Regions from separate parts of the Lysinibacillus sp. FSL H8-0500 genome, predicted to be linked through region 1. Evidence: a T-box and tRNA genes for the amino acid it is inferred to sense, from the RefSeq annotation. Region 1 holds a T-box; the other regions hold tRNA genes.
The links. The T-box of region 1 lies ahead of argS (arginine--tRNA ligase). A T-box ahead of a tRNA ligase gene usually reads a tRNA of that ligase, here a tRNA-Arg.

Region 1 (3,266 bases):
AACAGCAATTAGCCTCTGTGACATTAAAAAATGAATTTGGTACATATGTTGTAGCAGGTAAGTCATTTATTGATGCGACACAGGATGCTGATTTTGCGACGATGGCAGGTGTTCCTTATTTTGTTGGTGGTGAGGACATTGGTATTAAGGATAAGCGTATGGCAGTAACGTTAATGCTGCATTTAAAAAATGTGGATTGGGATCAAGTGAAAGCAGCAGCCAACTCCGATGTATTTGGTGGTGCTAACTTAAACGCCAGCGTGATGTGGGGCTTTACAAAGCTTCATGATGAATACAAGCCTCTTCAAGAGGGAGTAAGATTACGAGGCTTGAATTTAGCACGCGTGGATGATGAATATTTTATTAATGCCTTACAAATTTTTGGTGTGGATGGCTTGAGTGAACATTCCAAGCAAGCTGCTATTATAGTAGGGAAAAAAGAAACGGAGCATATTTTACATTATTTACAGGAACACTTCCCAGGGTTTGAACAGGCTGAAGTTGTGAGCTATCCAGAGGAATTATATGTTAGAGAAACAAGACATATTTGGGCAGAATATCAATTACCAATGGCTGATATTTGGACGAACAGCGATCATTGGGATAGCATTGGCATTGCATCCTATCCCGTCGATGTTCAAGCGCAAACACCACACGATTATGGCTATGTTATTGCTGCACCAAAGCAATACGCCCTTCCATTCCGTTCACTTGTACCAAAGGACATTGATGGCTTACTTGTAGTTGGACGTTCGGCTGGTTATTCTTCACTGGCAGCAGGAAGTGCACGTATTGTGCCAACAGGAATGGTGGCAGGGGAAGCGGCAGGCACAGCAGCAGCTCTAGCCCTTGAGCATACTATAAGCTTTAGAGAAATGAGCCAGGACAAAGATCTAATTGCTTCACTGCGAAAGCAACTAGCTAAGCAAGGCGCATATGTCGATGCCTTTTCTGTTGATTATCCATATCAAGGAGAATGGTATGATGAGGCTCTTCAAACATTAATCAATTATGGCCTTGTGGTAGGTGGCTATGATAATGATTTAAACGTAGATAGTAAAGCAACAAAACTAAAATTTGCGAAAACATTAAAAGAAGGCATGTTACGTGCCTATCCAGAAAATGCTACCAATATGCGTGATCAGCTAGAAATTGTGATTAATAAAGTGTACAGCACAGGGGATGAAGCAATCACACGTGATGAAGTGGCACAATATTTAGCGGATGTACTGATTGGTGAATCGGATGCAACAAGTTGGGATACGTTGATCGATAAAGGGATTGTAACAGAAAAAGTGGCTGATAAAATCAAGGACAATAAGAAACTGAAATTAAAAGAAATGTATGCGATTATGGCAGATGCTATTCGCTATGTTGAAAAGGAACGTTCCTCTTAATGAGGGGCGTTTTTTGCCAAACGATAAAGGGTTGACGCCAAAAAGAAAGTCCTGTAATATATGTCAAAATCATAGAAAAATTCGATGAAAAAGAGAGTAATTGATGGGATGACTGGCAAGCGAGTTAGGGATGGTGTGAGCCTAATGCAGGGACCATGAATGAAGCGCACTTTGGAGAAGATTCTCGAACAAGTAGTAGAGAATAGCGGGGCGTCACCTCGTTAACAATGGAAAGTGGTCATGTCACATGGCAACTAGAGTGGTACCACGGGATTATCATGCTCTCGTCTCTAATTTTAGAGGCGAGGGCTTTTTTATTTGGACAGGAGGAGAATCAAGATGAATAAACAAATCGCGGACAGTATAGCAGTCGCATTAAATCAACAAATAACAGGAGAGGAAATATTGTCATTATTAGAAAAACCAAAAAGCTTGGAGCTAGGGGACGTGGCTTTTCCATGCTTTACCTTAGCAAAAGTGTGGAAAAAGTCTCCACAAAGTATCGCTGCACATATAGCAAGTCAATTAAACCATGACAGTATCCAGCGTGTGCAAGCTGTTGGAGGCTATGTCAATATTTTTCTAGCTCAAGAAAAGGTGACGCAACAGGTGTTAAGCAAGATTCTGCGCGACAAGCAACAATATGGCACTATGCCAACAAAGATGGAAGCAGTCGTCTTGGATTTTTCCTCTCCTAATATCGCCAAGCCTTTCTCGATGGGACATTTACGTTCAACGGTCATCGGTAATGCCTTAGCGTATATAGCAGTGAAAAATGGATATCAGGCCATACGTATCAATCATTTAGGGGATTGGGGTACACAGTTTGGGAAGCTGATTGTAGCCTACCAGCTTTGGGGTAATGAACAGGCCATTTCAGCGTCACCGATTGAGGAGCTATTAAAGATTTATGTGAAATTTCATGAAGAGGCAGAGCAAGACCCAACGCTCAATGAACAGGCTCGTGCCGCCTTTAAAGCATTGGAGGACGGTGATGCAGAGGCACTGGCGTTGTGGCAATGGTTCCGAGATGTGTCATTAGTAGAGTTTCAAACAATATATGAGCTGTTAGGAATTGATTTTGATGCCTTTACAGGTGAAGCTTTTTACAATGACAAAATGACACCGGTTGTGACAGAGCTAACAGACAAAGGGCTCCTCGTGGAATCAGACGGAGCGTATGTTGTGGAGATGGGGGAGATGCCTCCATGTTTAATAACGAAAACGGATGGGGCCACACTTTATGCAACGCGTGATTTAGCAGCCGCCCTGTATCGCCAACAGCACTACCAGCCCGAAAAGATGTTCTATGTCGTTGGTAATGAGCAATCCCTCCATTTTAAACAACTTTTTCAGGTCATCGAAAAAATGGGCTATCCTTGGGCAAAAAATCTGCAGCATGTCCCATTTGGCATGATGCTTAAAGGTGGCAAAAAAATGTCGACTCGTAAAGGCAAGGTGGTGTTATTAGCAGATGTGCTAGCAGAGGCTATAGCGACAGCACAGCGTAATATTGAGGAGAAAAATCCTCATCTTCCAAATAAAGAACGAGTAGCACAGCAAGTGGGCGTTGGAGCAGTAATTTTTAATGATTTAAAATACCATCGCCTAAACGATATTGAATTTTCAATTGAGCAAATGATGAATTTTGAAGGGGAAACAGGACCATATGTGCAGTATACGTATGCGCGTATTTGTTCCATTTTAGATAAAGCAAATGCACCAACTCAAGATATGACGATCACACCATTAGGAGAGCAGGCTTGGCCGATTATCTTATTATTAGAACAGTTTCCCAAAACGGTAGGCATGGCTTTTGAGCAGGCTGATCCGTCCCAAATAGCGAAATATGCCTTACAACTAGCACGT
Region 2 (3,266 bases), 1.9 Mb from region 1:
TCGCGTTGCTTCGAATTAAACCACATGCTCCACCGCTTGTGCGGGCCCCCGTCAATTCCTTTGAGTTTCAGTCTTGCGACCGTACTCCCCAGGCGGAGTGCTTAATGCGTTAGCTGCAGCACTAAGGGGCGGAAACCCCCTAACACTTAGCACTCATCGTTTACGGCGTGGACTACCAGGGTATCTAATCCTGTTTGCTCCCCACGCTTTCGCGCCTCAGCGTCAGTTACAGACCAGAAAGTCGCCTTCGCCACTGGTGTTCCTCCAAATCTCTACGCATTTCACCGCTACACTTGGAATTCCACTTTCCTCTTCTGCACTCAAGTCCCCCAGTTTCCAATGACCCTCCACGGTTGAGCCGTGGGCTTTCACATCAGACTTAAAGGACCGCCTGCGCGCGCTTTACGCCCAATAATTCCGGACAACGCTTGCCACCTACGTATTACCGCGGCTGCTGGCACGTAGTTAGCCGTGGCTTTCTAATAAGGTACCGTCAAGGTACAGCCAGTTACTACTGTACTTGTTCTTCCCTTACAACAGAGTTTTACGATCCGAAAACCTTCTTCACTCACGCGGCGTTGCTCCATCAGGCTTTCGCCCATTGTGGAAGATTCCCTACTGCTGCCTCCCGTAGGAGTCTGGGCCGTGTCTCAGTCCCAGTGTGGCCGATCACCCTCTCAGGTCGGCTACGCATCGTCGCCTTGGTGAGCCATTACCTCACCAACTAGCTAATGCGCCGCGGGCCCATCCTATAGCGACAGCCGAAACCGTCTTTTAGTCTTTTACCATGAAGCATAAGAGATGATTCGGTATTAGCCCCGGTTTCCCGGAGTTATCCCAAACTATAGGGTAGGTTGCCCACGTGTTACTCACCCGTCCGCCGCTAACGTCGAAGGAGCAAGCTCCTTCTCTGTTCGCTCGACTTGCATGTATTAGGCACGCCGCCAGCGTTCGTCCTGAGCCAGGATCAAACTCTCCATAAAAAGAAATTTGACTTGCTCAAATTGTTTTGCTGGCATCAATTTTGATGTCCAAAATTTTTGTTTTGTTCACTAGCTGGAGCTAGCTACTTAAAACTTGATTGATTACGTTTTGCTTGTTCAGTTTTCAAGGTTCATGACGTTATCCGCTCAGACAACTATTTTATTCTATCATGCAACCAATCGGTTGTCAACGTTTTTTTGGAGCGGGTGATGAGAATCGAACTCACGACATCAGCTTGGAAGGCTGAGGTTTTACCATTAAACTACACCCGCATATAAATTTTTAAAAAATGGCGCGCCCGGCAGGAGTCGAACCCACAACCTTCTGATCCGTAGTCAGACGCTCTATCCAATTGAGCTACGGGCGCTTATGAAATTAATTGACTTGGTGCGGCCGAGAGGACTTGAACCTCCACGGGGTTGCCCCCACTAGGCCCTCAACCTAGCGCGTCTGCCGTTCCGCCACGACCGCATTCGATTAGTAACTTTCTCATTATACTACGATAATTCAAAAAGTCAACTCTTTTTCTTAAAGAGATGAGCCATGAAGGACTCGAACCTTCGACCCTCTGATTAAAAGTCAGATGCTCTACCAACTGAGCTAATGGCTCGAATTAAGAAATGAATGGCTGGGGTACTAGGATTCGAACCTAGGCATGACGGAATCAAAATCCGTTGCCTTACCGCTTGGCTATACCCCAATAAGTGGCGGTCCCGACCGGGATCGAACCGGCGATCTCCTGCGTGACAGGCAGGCATGTTAACCGCTACACCACGGGACCTTTATTATACTATTCATTAAAATTATGATGAAATGACCCCTACGGGATTCGAACCCGTGTTACCGCCGTGAAAGGGCGGTGTCTTAACCACTTGACCAAGGGGCCATGGCTCCGAAGGCAGGACTCGAACCTGCGACAACCTGATTAACAGTCAGGTGCTACTACCAACTGAGCTACTTCGGAATAATTTATATTATGTTGTCGTCATCTTATCGACTTTTACTATTATAAGGACAACACAATCAAACGTCAACCTTTTTTACATTTTTTTTATTCTAACTGTTTTAATCTACCTAAACACTTACTACAGCAGTATTTTTCAATATTCATTTTTATCTTTCTTCTATATAGTTGTTGGCAATTGACGCAAATATATGTGTAGGAGCGACGTGATTGTTGTGTTGTAGCTTTGGGCGATTGTAAAGCCGAGCAAAAACGAGGCGCATTTACCTTTTTTAATAACTCTTTAAAATCTTTATCTCGATGTTTGTAACCCTTCCCTTCAATATGTAGATGATAATGGCATAGTTCATGTAGAACAATTCCTTTAACTTCTGCAAGGCCATATTGCTCGTAAGACTTTGGATTAATTTCGATATTATGTGATTGTAACAGGTAGCGTCCACCTGTTGAACGTAGTCTGTCGTTAAAATAAGCTTGGTGGGCAAATGGTTTATGAAAGCTTTCCACAGATAATTGACAAACAAGTTGCTGTAGTTCCTCATTGTTCACAGTAATCACCTCTAACAACAAGAATACCACACTGCACAGTATAGACAGTGTGGTAAAAATTTATTACTCAATCTAAGGTTTGATTTTTAGGTGGAAGCATTGTTAAAGAAATACGTCCTTTATTAATATCTATTTGCTCTACCCAAACAGTTACGATATCGCCTAAAGCAACAACTTCCAATGGATGCTTAATGCGTCTATTTTGTAATTTAGAAATATGCACTAGTCCATCTTGCTTCACACCAATATCAACAAATGCCCCGAAGTCTACAACGTTTCTCACCGTTCCCTGCAATTCCATACCAACTTTCAAATCTTCCATTTTTAATACGTCCGTTTTAAGCAATGGCTGTGGGAAGGCATCACGTGGGTCACGACTTGGCTTCATTAATGTTTCCACAATATCTTGAATCGTTACAACGCCGATTTCAAGTACATCACTTAGCTTTTGAATCTCTAAAGCTGCAATAGCTTCTTCCGCCTTAGATGTGCCAAGTTCTTTTTTATCAATTTGTGCCTCTGCTAATATTTGTTCAGCTATCTTGTAGCTCTCTGGATGAATACCAGTAGCGTCAAATGGATTTTTAGCCTCTGGAACGCGTAAAAATCCAATCGCTTGCTCATAGGTTTTAGCACCAAGCCTTGGAATTTTCTTTAATTGTGCACGTGTAGTAAATTGACCATGTTCTTCTCGTACCTTAACTATATTTTCCGCAACTGTTTTGGATAAGCCCGAAACATATTGTAAAAGTGACGAAGAAGCTGTATT
Region 3 (3,266 bases), 2.3 Mb from region 1:
ACCGACTTCGGGTGTTACAAACTCTCGTGGTGTGACGGGCGGTGTGTACAAGGCCCGGGAACGTATTCACCGCGGCATGCTGATCCGCGATTACTAGCGATTCCGGCTTCATGTAGGCGAGTTGCAGCCTACAATCCGAACTGAGAACGACTTTATCGGATTAGCTCCCTCTCGCGAGTTGGCAACCGTTTGTATCGTCCATTGTAGCACGTGTGTAGCCCAGGTCATAAGGGGCATGATGATTTGACGTCATCCCCACCTTCCTCCGGTTTGTCACCGGCAGTCACCTTAGAGTGCCCAACTAAATGATGGCAACTAAGATCAAGGGTTGCGCTCGTTGCGGGACTTAACCCAACATCTCACGACACGAGCTGACGACAACCATGCACCACCTGTCACCGTTGCCCCCGAAGGGGAAACTATATCTCTACAGTGGTCAACGGGATGTCAAGACCTGGTAAGGTTCTTCGCGTTGCTTCGAATTAAACCACATGCTCCACCGCTTGTGCGGGCCCCCGTCAATTCCTTTGAGTTTCAGTCTTGCGACCGTACTCCCCAGGCGGAGTGCTTAATGCGTTAGCTGCAGCACTAAGGGGCGGAAACCCCCTAACACTTAGCACTCATCGTTTACGGCGTGGACTACCAGGGTATCTAATCCTGTTTGCTCCCCACGCTTTCGCGCCTCAGCGTCAGTTACAGACCAGAAAGTCGCCTTCGCCACTGGTGTTCCTCCAAATCTCTACGCATTTCACCGCTACACTTGGAATTCCACTTTCCTCTTCTGCACTCAAGTCCCCCAGTTTCCAATGACCCTCCACGGTTGAGCCGTGGGCTTTCACATCAGACTTAAAGGACCGCCTGCGCGCGCTTTACGCCCAATAATTCCGGACAACGCTTGCCACCTACGTATTACCGCGGCTGCTGGCACGTAGTTAGCCGTGGCTTTCTAATAAGGTACCGTCAAGGTACAGCCAGTTACTACTGTACTTGTTCTTCCCTTACAACAGAGTTTTACGATCCGAAAACCTTCTTCACTCACGCGGCGTTGCTCCATCAGGCTTTCGCCCATTGTGGAAGATTCCCTACTGCTGCCTCCCGTAGGAGTCTGGGCCGTGTCTCAGTCCCAGTGTGGCCGATCACCCTCTCAGGTCGGCTACGCATCGTCGCCTTGGTGAGCCATTACCTCACCAACTAGCTAATGCGCCGCGGGCCCATCCTATAGCGACAGCCGAAACCGTCTTTTAGTCTTTTACCATGAAGCATAAGAGATTATTCGGTATTAGCCCCGGTTTCCCGGAGTTATCCCAAACTATAGGGTAGGTTGCCCACGTGTTACTCACCCGTCCGCCGCTAACGTTGAAGGAGCAAGCTCCTTCTCTGTTCGCTCGACTTGCATGTATTAGGCACGCCGCCAGCGTTCGTCCTGAGCCAGGATCAAACTCTCCATAAAAAGAAATTTGATTTGCTCAAATTGTTTTGCTGGCATCAATTTTGATGTCCAAAATTTTTGTTTTGTTCACTAGCCGAAGCTAGCTACTTAAAACTTGATTGATTACGTTTTGCTTGTTCAGTTTTCAAGGTTCATGTAATTGAATTGGTGGAGCCTAGCGGGATCGAACCGCTGACCTCCTGCGTGCAAGGCAGGCGCTCTCCCAGCTGAGCTAAGGCCCCATAATTTTTAGGAAATGGTCGGGAAGACAGGATTCGAACCTGCGACCCCTTGGTCCCAAACCAAGTGCTCTACCAAGCTGAGCTACTTCCCGTTGTTCTTTTGGCGCGCCCGACAGGAGTCGAACCCATAACCTTCTGATCCGTAGTCAGACGCTCTATCCAATTGAGCTACGGGCGCATTTAAAATGGTGCCGAGGACCGGAATCGAACCGGTACGGTAGTCACCTACCGCAGGATTTTAAGTCCTGTGCGTCTGCCAGTTCCGCCACCCCGGCACATTTGGAGCGGAAGACGAGGTTCGAACTCGCGACCCCCACCTTGGCAAGGTGGTGTTCTACCACTGAACTACTTCCGCATGTGCATACGTTTTTTATCTGGCAATGAAAATAATGGTGCGGGTGAAGGGAGTCGAACCCCCACGCCTTGCGGCGCTAGATCCTAAGTCTAGTGCGTCTGCCAATTCCGCCACACCCGCTTATTATTATTTCAAAATGGTGAGCCATGAAGGACTCGAACCTTCGACCCTCTGATTAAAAGTCAGATGCTCTACCAACTGAGCTAATGGCTCGGAAAATGGTGCCGGCTATAGGAATCGAACCCACGACCTACTGATTACAAGTCAGTTGCTCTACCTGCTGAGCTAAACCGGCATATGGTGGAGGATGACGGGCTCGAACCGCCGACCCTCTGCTTGTAAGGCAGATGCTCTCCCAGCTGAGCTAATCCTCCTGGGTAATATGCCTAGCGACGTCCTACTCTCACAGGGGGAAGCCCCCAACTACCATCGGCGCTAAAGAACTTAACTTCCGTGTTCGGTATGGAAACGGGTGTGACCTCTTTGCCATTATCACTAGACTATTTGAAAGACAATACTTATTATAACATATTTTATAAAAATTACAAGTATATTATAATATTTTATTCTTTCAAAACTGGATAAACGGTGCATTGACTGTAACAAATATTTTGGTTAAGTCCTCGATCGATTAGTATTCGTCAGCTCCATGTGTCGCCACACTTCCACCTCGAACCTATCTACCTCATCGTCTTTGAGGGATCTTACTTACTTGCGTAATGGGAAATCTCATCTTGAGGGGGGCTTCATGCTTAGATGCTTTCAGCACTTATCCCGTCCACACATAGCTACCCAGCGATGCCTTTGGCAAGACAACTGGTACACCAGCGGTGTGTCCATCCCGGTCCTCTCGTACTAAGGACAGCTCCTCTCAAATTTCCTACGCCCACGACGGATAGGGACCGAACTGTCTCACGACGTTCTGAACCCAGCTCGCGTACCGCTTTAATGGGCGAACAGCCCAACCCTTGGGACCGACTACAGCCCCAGGATGCGATGAGCCGACATCGAGGTGCCAAACCTCCCCGTCGATGTGGACTCTTGGGGGAGATAAGCCTGTTATCCCCGGGGTAGCTTTTATCCGTTGAGCGATGGCCCTTCCATGCGGAACCACCGGATCACTAAGCCCGTCTTTCGACCCTGCTCGACTTGTAGGTCTCGCAGTCAAGCTCCCTTGTGCCTTTACACTCTACGAATGATTTCCAACCATTCTGAGGGAACCTTTGGGCGCCTCCGTTAC

Region 2: it has a tRNA-Arg gene. The T-box ahead of argS (arginine--tRNA ligase) is inferred to sense a tRNA for this amino acid. The anticodon was not compared.
Region 3: it has a tRNA-Arg gene. The T-box ahead of argS (arginine--tRNA ligase) is inferred to sense a tRNA for this amino acid. The anticodon was not compared.

What each region holds. Positions count from the first base shown of each region.
Region 1 is NZ_CP150292.1:2,404,034-2,407,299, reverse strand. It holds gene MHB44_RS11465 (FAD-dependent oxidoreductase) at 1-1,397, shown strand, start outside; T-box leader at 1,473-1,692, shown strand; gene argS (arginine--tRNA ligase) at 1,737-3,266, shown strand, end outside.
Region 2 is NZ_CP150292.1:4,302,327-4,305,592, forward strand. It holds rRNA gene MHB44_RS20640 (16S ribosomal RNA) at 1-983, opposite strand, end outside; tRNA gene MHB44_RS20645 (tRNA-Gly) at 1,183-1,256, opposite strand; tRNA gene MHB44_RS20650 (tRNA-Arg) at 1,275-1,351, opposite strand; tRNA gene MHB44_RS20655 (tRNA-Leu) at 1,370-1,455, opposite strand; tRNA gene MHB44_RS20660 (tRNA-Lys) at 1,522-1,594, opposite strand; tRNA gene MHB44_RS20665 (tRNA-Gln) at 1,610-1,684, opposite strand; tRNA gene MHB44_RS20670 (tRNA-Asp) at 1,690-1,765, opposite strand; tRNA gene MHB44_RS20675 (tRNA-Glu) at 1,799-1,870, opposite strand; tRNA gene MHB44_RS20680 (tRNA-Asn) at 1,872-1,948, opposite strand; gene MHB44_RS20685 (SprT family protein) at 2,036-2,497, opposite strand; gene MHB44_RS20690 (Tex family protein) at 2,565-3,266, opposite strand, start outside.
Region 3 is NZ_CP150292.1:150,036-153,301, reverse strand. It holds rRNA gene MHB44_RS00775 (16S ribosomal RNA) at 1-1,450, opposite strand, end outside; tRNA gene MHB44_RS00770 (tRNA-Ala) at 1,596-1,671, opposite strand; tRNA gene MHB44_RS00765 (tRNA-Pro) at 1,687-1,763, opposite strand; tRNA gene MHB44_RS00760 (tRNA-Arg) at 1,773-1,849, opposite strand; tRNA gene MHB44_RS00755 (tRNA-Leu) at 1,858-1,946, opposite strand; tRNA gene MHB44_RS00750 (tRNA-Gly) at 1,952-2,026, opposite strand; tRNA gene MHB44_RS00745 (tRNA-Leu) at 2,062-2,146, opposite strand; tRNA gene MHB44_RS00740 (tRNA-Lys) at 2,164-2,239, opposite strand; tRNA gene MHB44_RS00735 (tRNA-Thr) at 2,246-2,321, opposite strand; tRNA gene MHB44_RS00730 (tRNA-Val) at 2,325-2,400, opposite strand; rRNA gene rrf (5S ribosomal RNA) at 2,411-2,526, opposite strand; rRNA gene MHB44_RS00720 (23S ribosomal RNA) at 2,638-3,266, opposite strand, start outside.